DNA from 3 places in the Cohnella abietis genome. Region 3 is predicted to be linked to each of the others. Evidence: a T-box and tRNA genes for the amino acid it is inferred to sense, from the RefSeq annotation. Region 3 holds a T-box; the other regions hold tRNA genes.

Region 1 (7,455 bases), 1.6 Mb from region 3:
AATACGAAGGTGCTATGTACTGCATCTGTAGAAGAGAGGGTTCCCCCGTTTCTGAAGGGACAGGGTAAGGGCTGGGTTACGGCTGAATATTCCATGCTTCCTCGTGCAACGCACACTCGTAATCAAAGAGAGGCGGTAAAGGGTAAGCTGACTGGACGTACGATGGAAATTCAACGTCTCATTGGGCGTGCTCTCCGTTCAGTTGTAAACCTTCATGCCCTTGGTGAAAGGACGATTACTCTCGACTGCGATGTGCTCCAAGCAGATGGGGGAACACGGACGACTTCCATAACGGGTGCATACATTGCATTGGCGTTAGCGATACATAAGCTTGCAGGAACTCATTCCTTCGACAAATACCCGCTTACTGATTTCTTGGCTTCCATTAGTGTTGGAGTCATTCAAAATCAGGCGGCAGTGGACTTAAACTACGAAGAAGATTCCAAAGCTAAGGTAGACATGAATGTAGTTATGACCGGCGAAGGCCAGTTCGTAGAAGTGCAAGGTACAGGGGAGGAAGCTCCATTTACTCGTGCTGAGCTCGATAATATGCTTTCACTAGCAGAAGAAGCGATCTATAAGCTCATTCAATTGCAGAAGGATACCTTGGGTGCTGCTGGAGAACGGATTGGCGGAGGAAAAGCATGATTTCGGAAGGTAGCACATTACTAGTCGCTACTCGTAATCGAGGTAAAGCGAAGGAGTTTCGCGAAGCCTTTCAGCAAATCGGGATAACAGTGAAGGATTTGTATGAGGTAGAAGGTATTCCGGATATCGAAGAGACCGGAGAAACCTTCGCTGATAATGCCTACTTGAAAGCAAAAACAGTAGCAGATATTCTAGGCTTGCCTGTGCTTGCCGACGATTCCGGGCTGTGCGTGGATGCTTTAGATGGAGCTCCAGGCGTATATTCTGCTCGTTATGCTGGTGAGGAAGCTAACGATGAAGCTAACAATGCGAAGCTGCTTCAGGAGCTAAAGAGCAGGGTCGAGGGCTATGCTCAGTCAGAGCAAGACGTTTCTGAACAGGATTCGGTACCTGCTCCAGAGCTGTTAAGCTCTGCTCGGTTTGTATGTACGCTAGTTCTATACGATCCGCAAGACGGGAGTAAGCTTGTGGCTGAAGGTACGGTGGAAGGTCATATTCTTCGAGAGGCACGCGGAAGCGATGGCTTCGGATATGATCCATTGTTCTGGCTTCCTGCGCTTAATCGCAGCATGGCAGAGCTATCATTAGAGGAAAAAAATGCGATAAGCCATCGCGGACAAGCTTTACGTCGATTGCTTGAGCTAATTGAGCGATAATGTTGCTTTATAAAATCCTCCAAAACCATTTTTTTAATGGGGTTGGAGGATTTTTATATAAGTGTTGCGGGGCAATTAGGGATGCTTATCTAATATACCTGATCTCCAGGGCAAACAAATATTAGCTCGAATTCGTAGCTTCACTTCTCCATACTAATTAACAGCACAATCTCATACGCGTCCTCTCTTCGCGGTAACCCCTCGAACAAAGGGGCTAGGGAAACGGCATGAATGGTAGGAGATATACAGAAATTTCGAGCAACGAGGCTAGGGAAGGGGCACGAATAGAGTGAGGTATACGAAATATTCGAGCAACGAGGCTGGGGAGAGGCACTTTTGGAGTGAGGTGTACGAAATATTCGAGCAACGAGGCTGGGAAGAGGCACTTTTTGAGTGAGGTGTACGAAATAATCGAGCAACGAGGCTGGGGAGAGGCACGACTAGAGTGAGGTGTACGAAAAATTCGAGCAACGAGGCTGGGAAGAGGCACCTTTGGAGTGAGGTGTACGAAATATTCGAACAACGAGGATGGGGAACGGCACGACTAGAGTGAGGTGTACGAAAAATTCGAACAACACGGTTTGGGAGAGGCACGACTAGAGTGAGGTGTACGAAAAATTCGAGCAACGAGGCTGGGAAGAGGCACTTTTTGAGTGAGGTGTACGAAATATTCGAGCAACGAGGCTGGGAAGAGGCACCTTTGGAGTGAGGTGTACGAAATATTCGAACAACGAGGTTGGGGAGAGGCACGAATAGAGAGAGGTGTACGAAAAATTCGATCAACAAGGCTGGGGAGAGGCACGAATAGAGTGAGATTTACGAAATATTCGAGCAACGAGGCTGGGGAACGGCACGAATAGAGAGAGGTGTACGAAAAATTCGAGCAACGAGTATCGTGAGGTCGGCAAACAAAAACCAGTCTAACACTTACTCGTGTTTGGACTGGTTTTCTTTTTTGGGATTGAATAGCCTTACTAGATGGTCTCATAGTCTAGCCGAATCAGCTTATAAAACAAGCTTCACTTTATAGTGCCTCAGCCAAAAATCCATTTGCAGCAAATAGGCGAATAGCTGTGGGCCGGACATGAGCTGTCCGAACCAGGGGAGGTGGGAGTTGGTATCGGATGCTGAGGCCAGCTCTCTAATTTTAGGTACATTGATAAGAGGCAGCAGGGGGCAGCTTGGATCATCAAGCCTTTCTAATAGCTGTGTCCGGACAGCAGTTAAATAGTTAGGGTTGTGGGTCTTGGGATAGGGACTTTTTTTGCGATACAGCACATCTTCTGGAAGAACACCCTCCAGAGCCTTCCGTAAAATACCCTTTTCACGGTTCCCAGCAATTTTAATGTTCCACGGAATATTCCATACATATTCGACAAGTCTGTGGTCACAGAACGGTACTCGTACCTCAAGGCCAACTGCCATACTCATCCGGTCTTTACGATCAAGCAGCGTAGGCATGAATCGTGTAATGTTCAGGTAGGACATTCGGCGCATTCGGCGTTGTGCTTCGTCCTCTCCGGGTAATTCAGGAACCTCTGCTACAGCCTGTGAATACCTGTCAGATAAGTATTCGTGTGGACGAAGCTTCTCCCTTAGCTCAGGAGAGAGTATGCTGGCTCGCAGGTCTGTTGCTAACGACCATGGAAAAGTATCTGCTTTCAGCGCTTCTTCCCGGTGAAACCAAGGATAACCACCGAATATTTCATCAGCAGCTTCTCCTGAGATCGCTACGGTTGCCTCCTTCTTAATTTCTCGACTAAATAAAAACAAAGAAGCATCAATATCAGCCATACCCGGTGTATCCTTAGCAAGGACAGCAGCTTCGAGTGCGTTAACTAACTCGGGAGTATCGAATTGGACAGGGTGATGAACTGTCGATAAGTGGTCAGTCATACGCTTAATCCAAGGTGCATCTGAATTGGGCTGAAAGTCATGCGCTTTAAAATGCTTATCATTATCGACGTAATCAACTGAGAAGGTGTGCACGTTTCCTTGATTGTTCTGCTTGTAGTAGTTTACTGCTAGTGCAGTTAAAGCACTGGAATCCAAGCCTCCCGATAGCAATGTACATAATGGAACATCAGATACAAGCTGCCTCTCGACCGTATCTTTGAGCAAAGCGCCAACCTTGTCGGCAGTTTGAGCCTCATCCTCCTCATGCTCGTTGCTTATTAGCTTCCAATAAGCGGATATTCTCATCCCATTCCGATCGTACTGAATGAAATGTCCAGGCTTTAATTCATGAAAATTTCGCCAAATTCCGTGTCCAGGAGTTCGAGCAGGTCCAATAACGAACAGCTCGGCAAGCCCCTCAGCGTCGACTTCAGCCGGAACGTCTGGATGAGCCAGTATCGCTTTGGGCTCCGAGCCAAAGATAAATCTACCCTCTTCTCTGCGATAAAACAGAGGCTTTACCCCGAGTCTATCCCGAGCTACGAACAGCTTTTCTTCATCTGTTTGCCAGATTGCAAAGGCGAATATCCCGTTCAGCTTCTCTACACAGCCCGGTCCCCACTCTACGTAAGACAAAAGCAATGCTTCTGTATCGCATGTCGTGCGGAAGCGATAGCCCAAGCCTTCTAGCTCTTTCCGAAGCTCCGGGGCATTGTATAGCTCTCCGTTATACACGATTACGCAATCGTGATTATCCGCGTCTTTGGCGGGTCGTACCATGGGCTGTGCTCCATTAGCAGGGTCCATGACAGACAATCTACGGTGGCCGAAGGCGCAATGCCGGGAAAGCCATGTTCCTGATGCATCCGGCCCTCGGAGCTCCAGTGTTTCGGTCATTTTCTCAATAGCATCCGCCTGAGTTGTCAAATCCTTTTTCCAGTCTATCCATCCTGTAATTCCACACATGTGCCTTCAGCCCTCCTCTAAGCCTAAAAACCGATCAATAAGATGGATATGCGAAATTAGGCATAAAATGTTTGTCCGCAGGGAGAAAATACGTAAAGAGTAACGGTCACTACCGACGGAGGGAGAAAGCTAACAAAATGAACGATAACATTCAAGCTTATGATTCGGAGAAAAAAACTTATTATGTATCGGTTGGAGCGGGACAGGTGCTGGAGGATAAGGAGGCGGCAGCCTTCGAGCTATCGATTTATGCCAATGAGGCGGAGCTGGACAAGCTTAAGGAGCTATTCGAGGAAACTCAGGACGCTGATGAAGACGAGGCTTTTCATTTCAGTGGATTGCCAACGGTAAGTGACTCGCCAGAGAATGATACATACGATGCGTTAATTAGCGATATTTATCGGATGATCTATGAGCTTGGCACAGATGAAACAAAGCGACATATTGAAACGATGGATATTTTGTAAAAGTGGGGAGGCTGGATCATTAAATGGTGAACGTACGAGAAGCTCAATTTCGCAGAAGGCTGGATCGTGGAGGGCAATATTTTGCTGAAGTGGAGGTGTTCACTGATCATCATCGAGACCCGCAGCTGTTAGCTTACTTTCGTAATGGTTCCAAAGGTTCTTATTCACTCGTAAGACTAATAGCCAATAATGCCGACTATGAAATCGATTGGTTTGATAATAATCTACATTCCGCATTTGAAGATTTGACGAAGCCAGTATCCTCTTCTTCTGACCATATGGAGGCAGACGAACGGAATCAATTCGCTGCCCAAATATTGGATTTCCCTGGTGTGTCAGAGGCATTAGAAAGGAATTTGTAACAGATAAGAAAATTGCAAACCTGGGAGGTGAAAAAAGAGATGGCGGATAAATTTAAGAAAAACAAAGGAAATCAAATGGCGAAAAAAGGGGAAGAGTTCGTTGAGCAAACTTTAAAGAACAATACCTTTCATCCTGCACAGAACAGCCCGGCTAACCCTCATAATCGTTAGAGATCGCCTTAATTAACGAATAAGCTGCCATCTTTATAAGGGATAGCAGCTTATTTGTGCTGGCTGGCTTACTTGTTAATCAAGAGTTCAGCCACTTGACCATATGCCAGAAAGGCTTATGCCCTATGGTGATTTCCTTGTCGGCTTCATAGCCTAGCTTCAGGTAAAGGGAATGGGCGCTTTCATTATCTTTATCTACGTTAAGTGCAATTTTAGTGTAAAATCTATCGAATGCTCTTTGCTCGGCAGCAGATATAAGCTCTTTAGCGAAGCCTTTTCCTTGGTGCGCAGGATCGACCGCTAGAGCATCAATGTAGTATTCGTCTTTATCGGCCTCTTGGTCAATGATAATGGCAGCGTCACCGTTGGGACTTAATTGCTTCAAATGCTCAATTATAGGCTCGTTGAGCTGGTCTGCGTCGCTGCCATGGTAGCATAGGATCATACCAGCGGGCTTGTCCTCGATTTGTTTAACGAGTATGCATGACGAGCTGAAACGGTTGCCATCGGCCGCGATAAAGGCTTCTAACTGCTTGAGAACGTCGGGTTCAGTCGTTGCGCCAGTCAACTGATAGGCAATGTCCTGTATAGCTAATAAAATGAGTTTAGCAATAGGGGCAGTATCTTGGGTTGTTGCAGATTTAATTGTAGTCATAGGCTCACCTAAGCTTCTCTAAATTTGAAATAAAAAAACCGCCAAGCGGCGATTTACGACGGTTGACGGGCTCGTTTATAGAAATATGGCGTCCCAGGAGGGATTCGAACCCCCGACCGACGCCTTAGAAGGGCGTTGCTCTATCCAGCTGAGCTACTGAGACACGCGAGAACTAGCATAACATATTATTTTTCGATAAGCAAGGATTATAATTCCAAAATATATTTATTAAAAGAAAAAGGGCTGGATAATGCTCCAGCCCTCAATGCTTGTACCATAAGAAAGCATAAAAATTGCCGTTTATTTTAATTATTTAAGCTTGAAGTATGTGAGGTAATCATCTGAGTTATTGCTCGATTTGTTGTCTTTAGAAATAACGAGATAGTTCTCTGCATTCTTATAAATTGGGAGGATGAATTTACCAGAAGCGGAGAAACTAGCAGATTCCCCAACCTTTAATTTCCTTAAATCCGTTGCAGTGTCAGTCGCTCTACCGAGAGAGCCATCAAATCCGGAAGTATTGCCACCGATAATACTGCTTTTCTCAGTTGTTTTTACACCCCAGATGGAAGGTTTGAAATAAACATTTAAGTATTCATCTTTATTTGAAGATTTAACTAATTTTGCGTTGTTAGCAGAAAATTTAATTGTAACTAGTAGATAGTCAATGGCCGCGTTTGCTTCTGGTTTTCTGAAGCCCAATTCTTGGATTTTATCTCTCGTGATTGGCTCTGTTTTCGTAACCGTGTAGCTGTAGGTTACTGATGTTTTAATGAAATCTTTTTTATCATTGGACTCATAGGAGTAGCTATCATTGAAAGTAAGGGTTTTGCCGAATGGAACTGGCTTGTCAAATGAGCCTAAGTTTCCTGTGGATACTGGTGCGTTATCATCCGAGTTGTCGGAGCTTGAAGAGTTATTCGAACCACTGGAATTAGAGCCACCGGAATTGGAGCTGCCAGAATTGGAACCGCTATTGCTTGATCCGTTAGAACTATTTGATGTGTTATCTCCGTCTAAGTAAGGGATTCCGGATTGGTCGCCGCCGCTATTGATTGTAATAGTCGTCGTTTTTGGGTTCCAGTCAACTTCTGCACCGAGGGCTTCGGATACTGATTTAAGTGGAACGTATGTGGAGCCATTGTAGACAAGGGCTGATAAATTATTGCCTTTTGGGTCTTTTGGCTGCCAAGAAGAGCCATCTAGAACGAATTTAATATTTTTATTTAATGCTGCCGTAATATTCTGTATTCCATTTGATGCTGTAACTCCGACTGTCGTGAATACGAGTGAACACGCTAATAATGTTGATACGAAAACTGATTTCTTGATCTGCACAAGCACACATCCTGTTCGTTATATTTGACCCGCAGCATATTACAATATATACCATATTTCATCAATGTTAGGGGTCATTAGACCCAATATATCATTTGTTTCGACAAATTGGGAATAGATTTGGGCATTTTTCCCGTTTAAAGAATACCTTAAGATTTTGTCGAAAAGTGTAAAAAACAAAAAACACCCTATTACAAATAAGGTGTTTGAGTAAATATTAATGGAGCGGGTGAAGGGAATCGAACCCTCGCCTCAAGCTTGGGAATTTCGATTTCAACACCGGAATAACATGGGGC
Region 2 (7,455 bases), 300 kb from region 3:
TCAGCTCCGGAAATACTTCTTCCGCTGCTTTATTGTGATTAATAATCTGATCCTCATAATCTAGCAAAACAACGCCGTCACGGATGGTATCGAACACCTTAGCAAACGCAAGGGGGGTGAGACGAAGCAGATGGAATCGAAAAATACCCCATGCATATACGACGCCCGAGGCAGCGAACCCAAATGGGGTGAAATCGATAACTTTGCCAAACATATAAGCAATATTAAATAGCATAGGTGTAGCCGCACCCACAATGAGAACGGCGATTTGTTTCCTTACAATAGGTAAAGAACGCAGGTACATTGGGATAAACAGCAAAATACCAAACAGGAGAATCGTATAATTATAGAAGGCATGTACCGAATACCAAGGCCCTTTAACGGTATAGTACACGGGAATGGCTGACTCCGCATTCCGTACATACTCTATATAAATAAGATGATGCCAATCATTAGTTAGATGAAGGACAAAGGTCGCTATCGGTATGACAAAAAGTAGCAACACCAGCAGCTTACGATGTCGAGCCGCTGTACCCGTGAATTGGATAACTAACAGAAGCCAAAACGCCGAGACAAAGGGGATACCCAAATATTCAAATTGGAGAGACAGCTTCACACCTTCTAGGCTTTCGCTCAAAATTTCGAATGCATAGCCGAATGCATAACAGGATGCAGCTAGCATAACGAAAATCATCGTCCGAGCGACCTGAAGATGGCGTTTCCGGTAGGACAGGTACATCACGAACAGCATCAGTGCTGTCGCCAAACTAAGCAATATTGACATCCATTGTCTCGTGTCCACAACAGCACCTCCAACCATCCTACTCATATGTAACCAGCCCGGCGTCAATCCGATTAAACTTGTCGAATTTATTATACCATCTATCCACGGCTGTAAATATAAGAGTGAATAAAGTCGAAATTTGTGCAGACCAACGATTAGCCGGTTTGCTGCTGATTAGTACTTTCTCAGCGTCTTGCAAACCAACAAACCTCGCTTTTCCACTAATTAGTCCGCTCGTAGCGGCTTGCAGATCTCCTACACCCGCTTTTCCACCAATTAGTACGCTGGTAGCGGCTTACAGATCTCCTACACCCGGTTTTCCACCAATTAGTGCGCTCCCAGCGGCTTGCAGATCTCCTACATCCGGTTTTCGACCATTTAGTACGCTCGTAGCGGCTTACAGACCAACAAACCTCGCTTTTCCACCAATTAGTCCGCTGAGAACGGCTTACAGACCTCCTATACCCGGTTTTCCACTAATTAGTACGCTGATAGCGGCTTACAGACCAACAAACCTCGGTTTTCCGCCATTTAGTACGCTCTCAGCGGCATACAGCCGAGCTGATATCTTTCGCCCCGTAAATAATAAATAGAATAAACAAAGAAGCTGCACATATGTTGCAGCTCCTTTGTTTGTTTATTAACTACTGCTTCTTTTTACTCACCTAAATAGAACAATCTTTTATCATCCACATCACTCAGCTCCATACTTCCTTTAAGGAGGAGCGGAACATCTCGTCAAGTTGACCGTCGAGCGTTGCTTTGCCTGATTTCATTGATTCGGCTGTTTGCTCATAATAATGCAACCGCTCTTCAAGATATTCGTTGATCGGGCTCAGCCGCGGCTCATAATCCAATTCCTCACCGGATTTCTTACGTATAAGCAGCTTCTGTATTTCCAACCATAGCTCGCTACCTTCTGGTATGAGCCTATCTACGAGCACATCGAATGACATCGGCGGCATTTCGTCATATGTCTCAATCCACTCGCAAGCAAGAACGGGCCGCAGCACATAAAAATATTTCTTGATCCTTACTTGATCTCCTTGCAAGTACATCCGATAGTTTCCTCGAGCCATGTTCAAATAGTGGTACATACAGGATTTTGGCGAAAAAGTTAGTGGAGAAATCTCCCGAAGCCGCTCCATGACACTGTATTGCTCAGAATAACAGATTGTAGATTGCAACCATTCAAGCAGCGGTGGGTTCGACTTGCGATACAAATTCAGAGCCTTGCGCAAATCCCAACCACTGATATCAAGCATGTCACTGATCGGACGCTCGATTACATCCCGCTTATCGTAGATAGATAAATACCAGTCCGGCTGACGAATATATATAAAACGAACATCATAATCACTATCCTGAGACGGAAATCCCCAAGCTCTGCTGCCCGACTCGCAGGCATACAGAATGCGGACTTGCTCTTCCAGTTCTATGCGACTTAATTGTTCTGCTATAACTTCCCGTATGTCTTTCATCTTCTCATTCACCCCTATGTAAGCATAAACAGCTGTCCCAGCACTCTTTTTAATGCCGAACGGCGTTTATGCTAGAAAAAAACCGACTTAATAGCTGCAAAATCCCCTTCCCCACCCTCACCTATCTCAGTAAATCAGCACGTGGTCGTTACATTAAGCAGTACACATTACTTCCATGCTCAAGCGCATTTTTGTTACAATACTGGGCTCATTTGTCATTGATTTAGACTTGGCCCTGCGTCTAACGAGGGAGGTCCAACATTCCCGTTGGCGGGTTGTGCTCGCCTTTACTCTCGTATCTATTTTACTTTTCTGCGTCCAAGTCGATTTCTTCTATCTTTTGCACCATCGATCCGTAACCTTTCGCCGTCTGCGCAATGTAGCTCAGCACAGTATCGCTCCAGCCATAGATATAGAACGTGTTGCTGTCTAGCGGAGGCACCATCGCACTCCGATAAGGTGCAATGTCGATTATGAATGCCTTGACACTCGGGTTGATCTTAGACCTATATTTCAGTAAAGCTTCATAGAATGGGCTTCCGCTATTCTGTTGCTCATCCGTGATGATTACAATTTGATCAACCTTGCGACGCTCTTCAAGCATCTTCCGAATAGGCGCTCCCGTATCTGTACCTCCACGTGTGTGAATCATATCTGCCTGCGTCAGAATGCTATCGCGCCGAGAAGGTCTAGCATCCTCGACCTCTGTGTCGAACAGCCAGAACAGGGAATTGCCCTGTGTTTTCTTATACAACGCCAGCGCGAACACCGAACCAATCTGCAAGTACTCACCATTCATCGAACCCGAAATGTCGAGGAATATCGCTGTTTTGTCCTCCATATCAGGCAGGTTGGAGAAAGTGTATTCCACTGCATCCCTAAGCGCATCCCGTAAGACTGGATTATTAACCTGCCGGAACGCCTTAGCGAATCGGAACGGGAGAATCTTAGCTTTCTGCAAAGCGCGTTGATCGGTTAAACGGCTAGCCGCCAGTTCAAGGTTGTAGCGATCCTCGAAAACACCTGCGCGCTCAAGCGTATTTAAGTGCCTTAGCAAGGCGAAGGTCGGCATTTGTTGAAGCAACGCTTCCCATACTGCTTTTGTAGTCTTAACTGCACCTGTGACTACTTCGTGAGGTAGCTTCCCCGTCTCAATCCAATGCAATTGCTCTACTTCCGAAGCCGCACGCTTTAATTGTTCCAACGCATCCACTTGAGGCAATAATGAGAGATTAGCTTCTTGGCCACGCAAGTAACGGTATAACGCTTGTTGCTTGAGGTCCACTGGCTTCGGGTGAGCTGTTGCAATGGCATCGCCCAAGCTGTAGCCACGTCCCCGACCGTTATACTTTATCGCCCAGTATTCGGACACGCCTGACAGGAAGCGATTCACCTGCCGCTTAACCGCACGACCACCTTCTCCACGACCTAGTCCTTGCATGATCGTCAGAAAATCAGACAAATCAGATGGAATTTTAACAACCTTCAAGAAGATTTTCGCAAACAAGTCAGGTCGGTAAGCGGACAACACGGCTAATCCGAACAAGGGCTGCAATCTCATATACCCTTCATTCCGCGCATAGACAATTGCTTTGGCCATGAACTGTGGGTTGCTCTGCGCCATTGCCTGATGCAGCTCACCCGCTTCAGCTAGAAGCTCATGCTGATCTGCATAGAAGGTATTGCCGAATGTATTCGTCACCAGCGTCTGCACATATTGCTCTTCATCTGAACGTGTGTATGCTGGATAGCCGTCTTTATTTAGGGTTGTCGGTCTCATAACGGAAAAAAGTTTTTTAGCAAAGCTCATCTTAATCGTCTCCTTAATGGAACCGGCGAGGAAAAGGCGGGGAAGGTAAACTGCAGGACTCGAACCTGCCATAATGCCCAAGAAATTTCAGTGCGCTGAGTGCGAAGAAACCCTCCCCGGCGCCTCGCCGGTAATATGTAATTGTAGAAGAGCGAGGAAATGTGTTGAGAAGGCACACGGCACACCAGCTAACCGATAATTACCGTTCCTATACTTTTGAAGTAGCCCTCTCTAACGCCTCGCTCCCATTAAGCTTATAAAGAAATCATTGAGGAAAAGGTCGTAAAGGAACATGCTGCTCTACCATCTGAGCTATCCCGCCTATACAGCGAGAGTTGGACTCGAACCAACGACAAGCCGATTAGAAGTCGAAGTAACCCTTACATACGCCTCAATGATTTATTCCGCTGCTACCTTCCGGTAAAAGCTTCCTGCACTTATCTTCGCTCATTTGGAGGGCCTCGAACATGGTGAAAGTATGACGACTTAGAAAAATCCCCCACGATTTGAATCATAATCCTCTACTTAACCGCTAACTGACGAAACTCCCGAATCTGCCTGCTGCCCCAAGGAGGAATTAGCTTTACGCGCTTCCCGTAGAAACAGCAATCCGATTAACAACGACGCTACGCCAATAATAATTAGCAATGCCCCCATTTCCAAGCTATAGGCGGTTAGCACCCCATTCCGAAATGCCATTCCACGTATTAAACGGTTAAGCCAGTTCATCGGCAACGCCCATGCGGTAACTTGGAAAAACGCCGGAAACGCAAGCGGTGTCAACTGAATTCCCGTAGCGAGGAATGACGGGTACAATACAAGGCTTGTCCGCGAACCCACTTTTGACGCGTCTTTAGCTGAATAACCGATCAATAACCCCATGACAGACAAAGCAAATGAATATACTAACAATGGGATAATAAAAAGATATGGCGCCGCTTCAAACCGCATATTTCCCACTTGTTTTAATAATCCATAGCTTAGGAGCAACGAAAATGTACTCAGAACAGCGTAAGGCACAATTCGAACCCAAAGCTGTGCAGGGGATTTACCGTTTGCAAACAGCTTCCCTTCTTTTCGGAGACGAGGGGCAATGGATCCTGCAGCGCTGGTTGTAATTATTAACACGATAATGTTCACAAATCCAAGAACCATAAAGCCGACATAGCTTGTCGTCGGATTAAACAGCATTCTCTGTTGGAGGGACAGCGGGGATATAAGCCCTTTCGATGCTTCAGCATCCATCCCTTGTTGAGCGAGACGGGTCATCGAAAGAGTCATATTTTCCGTCGTGATAATCTCCTGAATAGCTGTACGAATACCGGTTAGTCCTGAGGGCATCGTGTTATCCATTAAAATCCCGATATTCGAAGACACTCCCTGTAGCTTGCGCAGCTCCAACTGGTCGGGAATCATGATAACCGCTACAGCTTGCTCATTTGCCAGCAATGTTTCGGGATCCATGCGGCTGGCGAATACATTCATGACCTTCATATATTGGGAAGCATTCATTTTAGATACCAACTGCCGCGAATAAGAGCTGTGATCCTCATCAATCACAACTACTGGTGATTTACTGATTTGGTTTTTCGAAAACATTAATCCAAAAAACAAAGCGGCAATAAGCGGGGCGATAAAAATAAAAATGAGAAATTTACTGCCTGCTACGTACTTCCACTCCTCAATTAGCGATTTCATCGAGGTCCACCTCCGCAGTCATACCCGGAAGTAGACCAGCGATTGAGTCTATAGATATTCTGACATGAAACATGCTTAAATCTGCCTGCCCTTTCTCGCGCGTCATACGCAAGCTAGCAAACTGGGGGGCGGCCGAAATCGAAGCGACAACTCCATCGACCTGTGCAGGACGCTTCAGATACGGAAACTGAACATTGACACTTTTATTAACCTCAAGCTTTTGAATTTCACTTTCTTGTACATAGAGGTCTGTGTAATAGACATTCTTTTGCACAATTGCAACTGGCATCCCTTGCGTGAGCTGATCCCCCGGCTTTACAACGATTTTGTTAATTAATCCGTCATCCGGCGAAAGCACATCTGCTTCGCCTCCTTCGGCTAATTTAACCTTAAATAGAATCTCTCCCTGTTTGACGGAATCACCTATAGCCGCGTTTATCTTGACGATTGTCCCGGCACTTTTGTCATACACGATTGTTTTTTGCTCCGCCTCAAGCACACCTTGTTTCCTGCTCTCAGCCTGGCTAACTGCATCCTTACCTTTAGCAGCAAGAAGCGAACCCCCTGCGATAACCACTAACGCTATTCCAATATACAATCCCACTTTAAGCTTCATTGTTCTATCTCTCCCTCTCCATGAATGTTTCTAACTATCCTGCTTTTCGTTTCAATTCATCATGATTTTAGCTGTGCTTTTATACCCTCATGCCCTTATTCCTCCTAAAAATGAAGCTCTAAATATTATGATCATAATATATTATAGTCATCATATTTTAAACCAGTCAATAGCTACGTTTATTCTTACTTCTAGCTGATGAAGGCAAAGGGAAATTGACACCCTTTATTATGATGATTATAATATTTTAAAATAAGTCTATGCCTAATGGAGTGATTTGAGATGCCTTATCCCGAAGGCCATAAGCTAAAAGTTAGAGGCAAGATCATCCAAAGTGCCGCTCAAGCTTTTCGAACAAATGGTATCCGCGACATAAGTGTCCCTTTCATTATGAAAGGTGCTGGCCTAACTCATGGCGGGTTCTACTCACATTTTGACAACAAAGAACAGCTCGTCGCCGAAGCCTGCCGATATGCCATCAGCGATACGCTCCAACTATTGCAAGAAGCCGCGGAGCAACAGAAGCAAGGACCCAAAATCAATGCGGTCATTGATTACTATTTAAGCCAATATCACCGTGATGTGACGGAGATGGGCTGCATTTTACCTGCCCTTTCTGGTGAAATATCCCGTTCGTCAGAAGAGATTCGTCAAATCTTCACCCAAGAGCTGGAGCGAATGATTGATTTTATATCCGATATAGCTGGAATCGATAAATCTACAGGTAGTTTTCTGCTCAGCACCATGGTCGGGACGCTTGTTCTGGCGCGATCTGTTAATGATTCCAAGCTAAGTGACAGCCTCCTAACATCAGGAAAGCAGCATGCTAAAGCGCTAGTTATGACCTGATTTCTTCCAAATCCTACACATCTGTAAAAAGCCTGATTATATTTCTCTCGAAATATTTCCATTTCCCCCAACATTCATCATTGTTACAATAGTCTTAATGACATGTTCGGCAAAGAGTTGGGGGAACACAAATGGCAAAGGAAAGCTTTGATAAAGAAATTCAATTCCTCCGCATGCTATCGCTCGCCGGCGGTGCTTACAGCCGACAGCAGTTCGC
Region 3 (7,455 bases):
TGTTAGCTGGCCGGTTATTCAAGAGGTGTACAAGAAGTATCCGGATCTCGCTATTATCCATTTCGATGCCCACACCGATCTGCGTGAGGATTATGAGGGTGAGCCGCTTTCCCACTCCACCCCGTTGCGTAAAGCGGCGGAGCTGATGGGTCCTACGAATATATACCAATTCGGTATTCGTTCTGGATCGAAGGAAGATTGGACATATGCTCAGCAATCGGGCATTCATTTCCATCCGTTCGAGGTGGCTGAGCCATTGAAGCGGGAGCTACCTTCGCTCGAAGGTCGTCCTGTTTACGTGACGATTGATATTGACGTTCTTGACCCATCAGCCGCTCCGGGAACGGGCACAACTGAAGCTGGAGGCATTACCTCGAAGGAGCTGCTTGAGGCTGTTCATGCGATTGCTCGTTCTGGAGTAAATGTTGTCGGCTTCGATCTAGTCGAGGTTGCTCCCATTTATGATCCTACAGAGATGACACCTATCGTCGCTTCGAAGATCATTCGGGAAATGCTGCTAGGATTTGTGAAGTAATCGGATATCTCTATTGAAAATAGCCTCTGAGCACCGCGCATAATGCGGGGGTTCAGAGGCTATTTATTATTTATATAGATCCACTATGGTTACATTTCCTCTGGAGCTTTGATCCCTAGCAAGCTAAGCCCATGCTTTAAGACGTTTGCTACAGCTGCGGCTAAGCTTAATTTGGATAGAATCTCAGCTTCATCTGCGTCGTCGGTGATGATTTTACCGGAATTGTAGAAGCGATTGAAGTCTTTGGCCAGGTCCAGTAGAAATCTTGCCACGGAGAAGGGTTCATTTTCTTTAACTGCTTCCTGCAGTACAGATTCGTAGCGCGATAACGTCTTTAAGCATTCCCACGACGATTCTGATGACAGGTGAGAACCGTCTATGGAATATTTACCGCTTAAAACGTCATAATTCCCTCTCCTGAGCAAAGTACATATACGTGCATGGGTGTATTGAAGATAAGGTCCCGTCTCTCCGTCAAAGCTGACGGCATCCTCCAGATTGAAATCTACGGATAGCTGGCGATGATGCTTCAGATCCCCGAAGATAATAGCGCCAACCCCGACTGCTTCTGCAACCTGCTCTTTATTGGGCAGCTCTGAGTTTTTCTCGTTAATGATCTGTAACGCTCGTTGAACGGCCTCATCCAGAACCTCTTCAAGGAAAACGACCTTCCCTTTGCGAGTGGACATTTTCTTTCCATTAACGGTCATAAGCCCGAATGGGACATGCTGATATTGTCCAGCCCAATCAAAGCCCATCTTGTGTAGCACACTGAATACTTGTTGGAAATGGAGACTTTGTTCCGAGCCGACGACATACAGAACAATGTCAGCATGCAAAGCCTGCTTCCGATATAGGGCGGTAGCCAGATCACGAACTGCGTAAATGGTGGACCCGTCTTTCTTAAGGATGAGGCAAGGTGGAAGTCCTTGATCATCCAGACGTACAATCTGTGCTCCCTCATCTTCTTCTAGTAAAGAGAGCTCCCGAAGCTGGTGAACGACCGGATCTATTTTATCGTTATAGAAGCTCTCACCAGTGAAATGGTCGAAAGACACGTCCAAGCGAGCGTACACGCGGCGAAATTCTTTCATGCTTTCATCGACGAAAAACCGCCACAGATCGAGCGTTTCTGGATCGCCCTGCTCTAGCTTTACGAAGGCCTCGCGGGCTTCATCTTCAAGTTCCTGATGATTTTCTGTTTCCTCATGGAACTTCACGTATAGCCGCAAGCTTTCTTTAATAGGCTCTCGTTCGAGTGCATCCTGCGTGCCCCATCTTTGATATGCGACAATCAGCTTGCCGAACTGAGTACCCCAATCCCCCAGGTGATTGACGTTAATGACCTCATGCCCGGTCGCACGATAAATATTAACTAAGGCATTGCCGATCATGGTAGAGCGCAGGTGTCCAATACCGAACGGCTTGGCGATATTGGGGGATGACATATCGACGACGACACGTTTACCCATCCCGATGCTCGAGTGGCCATAGTTCACTTGGCTTGCGGCTGAAGCAATATCGCTTTTTAATTTCACAGATTTGAAGTTAAGGTTCAAATAACCGCCTGTAGCCGAGGCAACAATATCGGTTTGGCTGGCATTAATCCGTTCAGCAATCTCTCCAGCAATCTTCTGAGGAGATTGTTTAAGCTCCCGAGCAAATGTAAAGCAAGGCAATGAAACGTCGCCCATTTCCTTCTGTGGAGGATATTCTAGCCTAGGAGACAGCTCAGATGGGGATAGACCAACATGCGGTGCGATAAGCTGAGCAGCGATATTAATGAGCATAATGTACAAACCTCCTTGAAAATATAAAAATCCCCCGTCTCGTAAGAGACGGAGGATGATTCCGTGGTACCACTCTATTGGTATTCCCATAGGGAATCCACTCATAGGGTTAACGGCATAAGGCCGGGCTTCCCTACTTCATGTTCAGGAAGCCAACTCCCGAGTGCGCTTCACCCATAACCCGTTGTCGGCTTCCACCTACCCGACTCGCTGAATTCCGGATTTTATGAGCTACTCTCTCGTTCATCGTCTTTTAATTATTTCATTCATTATAGCCATCTCTTCTATTTCTATGCAACAAACAAAATCATCATTTGAATTGACCAACCGATCTGTATATAGTTATAACAAGAGTAAAGGGATTGTGGGAGATGAGAAAATGCCGGACAAACGAAGCGTGACCGTTAGCTTCCAAAGCTGGCAGCAGGAAGGCGCGCAGCAATCCATCCTATCAGGAGAGCTATACAAGCTTCGCTCGGGATGGACGCTTATTTATCGGGAGCCGCCTGACGAGAATGGGATTGAAACGATTAACACCCTTTTCGTCCACGAGAATGAAATACGGCTCAGGAGACGAGGAACCATTTTCCTAGAGCAGAGCTTTCGTGAGGGAGCTACCCTACCGGGTAAGATGGAAACCCCATATGGTTCTCATGATGTAGAAGCTTTAACGTCACTTCTGGAAATAGAACTATCGGATTCCGGGGGCGTTATTGAATGGAAATACGACTTGCTCATGCAAGATCAAGAAGTCGGTAGCTTTCATGTCCGACTCGATATTCAGGAGGAACAAGCAGGATGAGTATATTAGAACAATTGCAGGTTGCCGTTAAAGAGGCACTTGCGGACGCAACTTTGGAAGCGGGACTCGTAGCGACGAAGGATGAGCTCCCAACCATTACATTGGAAGTGCCGAAAGACAAAACACACGGAGATCTAGCGACTAATCTAGCTATGCAATTGACGAAGATCGCTAAGAAAAATCCTCGGCAAATCGCAGAGGCTATTATTGAAAAGCTGGGCACTGGACGAGCGTCCATTCAGTCCGCTGAAATTGCGGGACCAGGATTTATTAATTTTCGACTAGACAAGAGCTATTTGTATCCCATCATTGGTGAGGTATTAACTCAAGGTAAACAATATGGGAACGCCGCTACTAAACAAGGTAAGAAGGTTCAGGTAGAGTTCGTAAGTGCAAATCCGACAGGAAGTCTGCATCTAGGTCATGCCCGGGGAGCGGCAGTAGGGGATGCACTATGCAACGTACTCTCGGCAGCGGGCTGTGATGTTACACGCGAATATTACATTAATGATGCGGGCAACCAAGTCAATAATCTTGCTAAGTCTATAGAGGCTCGGTATCGCCAAGCGTTGGGACAGGCAGTTGAGATGCCGGAGGACGGCTATCATGGTGAGGATATTGTCGGATTTGCCAAGCAATTGGCGGAGCAGGAAGGCGATCGCCTACTCAGCTTGAGTGACGAGGAACGCTTTGATTACTTCCGGACATATGGACTTGAGAAGGAATTGGCGAAAATCAAACGCGATTTAGCGCGCTTTAACGTTCAATTCGACGAATGGTACAGCGAAAGCTCGTTATATGAGAATAATCAAGTAACCGTTGTGCTGGATGCGTTGAAGGCCCAAGGTCACGTCTATGAGCTAGATGGTGCAGTTTGGCTGTCCTCTACGACCTTTGGCGATGATAAAGATAGGGTTCTCGTGAAAAATGACGGAAGCTACACTTATCTGACACCAGATGCTGCGTATCATATGGGGAAATATGCGCAGGGTTATGATGAGATGATTAATATTTGGGGCGCAGACCATCACGGCTACATTCCCCGGATGAAAGCGGCTATGGCTGCACTAGGCAACGACCCAGAAAAGCTCACCGTGCTTATTGCGCAGATGGTTAGTCTGTTCCAAAATGGTGAGAAGGTTAAGATGTCCAAGCGGACGGGTAAGGCGGTAACGATGGAGGATCTCATGGATGAGGTTGGTGTCGATGCCATCCGTTACTTCTTCACTATGCGGAGTATGGATTCCCATCTAGATTTCGATATGGATCTCGCGGTGTCGAAGTCCAATGAAAACCCCGTGTTCTATGTTCAATATGCGCACGCACGTATTTGTAGCATTTTCCGTCAAGCGGAGGAGCAAGGAATTGTTATACGGCCATGGCAGGACGCGACAATATCCAAGCTCGTCACTGAGCAGGAATTCGATCTATTGAGGAAAATAGGTGAGCTGCCAGAGACGATAGCAGAAGCAGCTCGCATATATGCACCACATACCATTATTCGATATGTTTACGAGCTAGCCTCTCTGTTCCATAGCTATTACAAGGCGGAGCGGGTTATCACTGAAGATGTAGAGCAGAGCCAAGCTAGACTGCAATTGCTGGCCGCACTTCAGATCACCCTTGCTAATACGCTTGCCCTTGTAGGGGTATCAGCACCAGATAAAATGTAATTTCAGAGAAGATCTGCAGCTTTAATCATACGCTTCACGTTAAGCTCCCCGGCCATTCGGGGGGCTTTTCTGCTATTTCGCAAAGGCTTGGCAGACCTTTTGATGATGGATTTGATTTGTCCAGGCGTCAAACCAGGCTTAAGAGATAGTAGCAGGGCTATAGCTCCAGTAACATGGGAGGTTGCCATAGAGGTGCCGCTCATCTCGCGATGCTTGCCCCTTAACCACGCAGAAACGATGCGGTCACCGGGGGCATAGATATCTATGAGACTGCTTCGATTGGTAAAGGATGCAATCCGACTTTGTTGGTTAGTTGCGCCTACTGCAATAGTCTTAGTGTAATGAGCCGGATAATCAATCGTTCCTATGCTGCCGTCATTACCTGATGAAGCAACGATTAATATGCCTGAGCGATAGGCATTGTTTACAGCGTTAAGCAGAGATCTACTTTTGGTTTTCATGCCAAAGCTCATATTAACGACATCCATCTGATTGTGAACGCACCACTCAATACCGAGAATAATGTCAGATACGAATGCTGTCCCATTGTGGTCGAATGCTTTGATGGGATGGATTAAAGCGCGAGGCGCAACGCCGATCATTCCTTGCAGCTCATTTGCCGCCGCGATTGTGCCAGAAATATGGGTTCCGTGTCCATTGTCGTCTTGGGGCAGAGCCATTCGATGCAGCAGGTTAATGCCTCGCTCTAGGGAATGTCGTAAATCAGGATGAGTGAAGTCGACCCCTGTATCAATAACGCCGACTTTAACGCGATGTCCTGTTGTGCGGTTCCAAACCTGAGGAGCTTGTATATGCTTTACTCCCCATGGTATTCCCTTCTCTGTAACGACAGAGCCTTTGGGTAAGGCGTGAACGCGCACAGGTATATCCTCCTCCCATAACAGTCTGCCGTTTAATGACGGGGGTAAGTCCCGTGGCTCAGCAGGAAGGGATATTGCCTGAATTAGGTCTAAGTGACGGATGATCGGACGTTTCTGCAAATCAGAGCAATTAGCTTGTTTAGCTTGCATCGTCAGCAGGAATTGTTCGTAATCATCGGGATTTGAGAAACGGAGTATGCCTCTTCGGCTTGGCTCCTCTGCAGAGTAGGGGGAACTCTGGAGCCACTCCACGATATCGCTTGCATCCAATGCGACTTCCCTCCCCGATGAATGTGCAGTCCAAGTGAGCGCGAGTTCATGCTCCCTTTCTGCCGTGTTCTCTACTGTATGAACAGAGGATAATAAAAGCTTGGGAATGTGGCCTTTTTTGGCAGGAAATAGGCGGCGTTCCGTGTCATTTCTGTGCTTCTGACATAGGATGGATGGAGAGTTTCCCGGCGAGACTCTTGGTCATGCCGGTTCCTCCGCCCGCGGAGTGGCCGGGAAGGGATACAGTCGAAAAGCGAAGGTGTTGTCCACTGAGGACACGCCTTCGCTTTTTCGGTTATTCGGAAATGATAAAATTAGTATAAAATCGTAAAAGTCTGTTTCTGCGACTTGCATTTTTAGGCAAAATACGGTTTACTAAAGGTTGACAAATCAAACGTGAAGGTTTTTACCGGCGATTCAAGAAGGTTACGCTATCTGCTTAACTTTCTTTGAGTCACCTGAGCTTAATGTATACCCGTCCAAAGTGAGATGATCGCCATCGGTGCTCGTGCCGTACGCAATCGTTAACATTGACGGCAAAGCTGTTAAGCTTGGTTCACATACAGAGAGGATGGAAGTCACGTGAGCGCCGACTACGTGCTGAAACTCGACTCCGAGAAAATTCGCGAAATGCCGATGGTTGATCTTGCTTATGAATTGCTTAAATCAGCCAACACTCCGTTTTACTATCGCGATCTGATGATTGAAATTGCCAAGATGCGCGGTCTTACCGACAGCCAGGTTACAGACGTAATTGCTCAACTGTATACAGAAATCAATATTGATGGTCGTTTTGCATGTGTTGGAGGTAATGTTTGGGGTCTCAAACGCTGGTACCCTGTAGAACGTTCCGACGATCCAATGAACGGTGGAGCTAAGCGCCCTCGTATCATTAATGATGATGACGACGAAGATGATGATGATCTGTACGGTGAGGAAGAGGATACTGCATCCGCGGATGAAGGTCCTTATGGTCTGTTTGACGAAGAGCGTGAGGAAGTGTTCGAGGAAGGCGAAGAAGCGGCCGAAGCCGATGAGGAAGTTATCATCGAAGAGGACGAGGATTCTGATATCGAGGAAGATCTCGGTGGAAAAGCTGGAGACGAAGACGACGATTTTGATGACGAAGATGATGATGACTTGGCTGACGATGAAGACGAGGATGAGTCATAAAAACGTCATCTAAGAGCTTGCTTTAAGAGTATACGAACGTCCAAAAGATGTGTGTTCGTTTTACTTGACACCGCCCATCCGAGACGGTAAACTTATGCTTGGGCTTTAGAAGCGGGTTTTTCCATAGCATAGGAATTTAAAAAGTGCCCCCATTTATTGGGTGACACTTTTTTCTTTTTTCGCCCTGTTTTTATCAGGGTAAGGCTTAGAAATGTAACGACAATAAGATGCCGCAAGGGCATTACGTGGGAGGTTTCGTACAGGGTGACCAAATATATTTTTGTAACAGGCGGTGTAGTTTCATCGCTCGGCAAGGGCATTACCGCCGCCT

Evidence for each region. The T-box of region 3 lies ahead of argS (arginine--tRNA ligase). A T-box ahead of a tRNA ligase gene usually reads a tRNA of that ligase, here a tRNA-Arg.
Region 1: it encodes a tRNA-Arg, which carries the amino acid that the T-box ahead of argS (arginine--tRNA ligase) is inferred to sense. The anticodon was not compared.
Region 2: it encodes a tRNA-Arg, which carries the amino acid that the T-box ahead of argS (arginine--tRNA ligase) is inferred to sense. The anticodon was not compared.

The regions. Positions count from the first base shown of each region.
Region 1 is NZ_AP019400.1:2,165,072-2,172,526, forward strand. It holds gene rph (ribonuclease PH) at 1-648, shown strand, start outside; gene KCTCHS21_RS09070 (XTP/dITP diphosphatase) at 645-1,304, shown strand; gene asnB (asparagine synthase (glutamine-hydrolyzing)) at 2,310-4,166, opposite strand; gene KCTCHS21_RS09080 (hypothetical protein) at 4,304-4,633, shown strand; gene KCTCHS21_RS09085 (hypothetical protein) at 4,657-4,995, shown strand; gene KCTCHS21_RS31925 (hypothetical protein) at 5,035-5,166, shown strand; gene KCTCHS21_RS09090 (GNAT family N-acetyltransferase) at 5,246-5,821, opposite strand; tRNA gene KCTCHS21_RS09095 (tRNA-Arg) at 5,908-5,984, opposite strand; gene KCTCHS21_RS09100 (stalk domain-containing protein) at 6,131-7,159, opposite strand.
Region 2 is NZ_AP019400.1:862,601-870,055, reverse strand. It holds gene KCTCHS21_RS03485 (sensor histidine kinase) at 1-802, opposite strand, end outside; gene KCTCHS21_RS03480 (nucleotidyltransferase domain-containing protein) at 1,483-2,265, opposite strand; gene KCTCHS21_RS03475 (TROVE domain-containing protein) at 2,570-4,075, opposite strand; tRNA gene KCTCHS21_RS30740 (tRNA-Arg) at 4,400-4,486, opposite strand; gene KCTCHS21_RS03470 (ABC transporter permease) at 4,601-5,773, opposite strand; gene KCTCHS21_RS03465 (biotin/lipoyl-containing protein) at 5,757-6,389, opposite strand; gene KCTCHS21_RS03460 (TetR/AcrR family transcriptional regulator) at 6,672-7,238, shown strand; gene KCTCHS21_RS03455 (helix-turn-helix transcriptional regulator) at 7,370-7,455, shown strand, end outside.
Region 3 is NZ_AP019400.1:559,635-567,089, forward strand. It holds gene speB (agmatinase) at 1-535, shown strand, start outside; gene argS (arginine--tRNA ligase) at 625-2,325, opposite strand; T-box leader at 2,367-2,581, opposite strand; gene KCTCHS21_RS02355 (YwiB family protein) at 2,705-3,127, shown strand; gene argS (arginine--tRNA ligase) at 3,124-4,800, shown strand; gene KCTCHS21_RS02365 (S8 family peptidase) at 4,803-5,951, opposite strand; gene rpoE (DNA-directed RNA polymerase subunit delta) at 6,534-7,124, shown strand; gene KCTCHS21_RS02375 (CTP synthase) at 7,389-7,455, shown strand, end outside.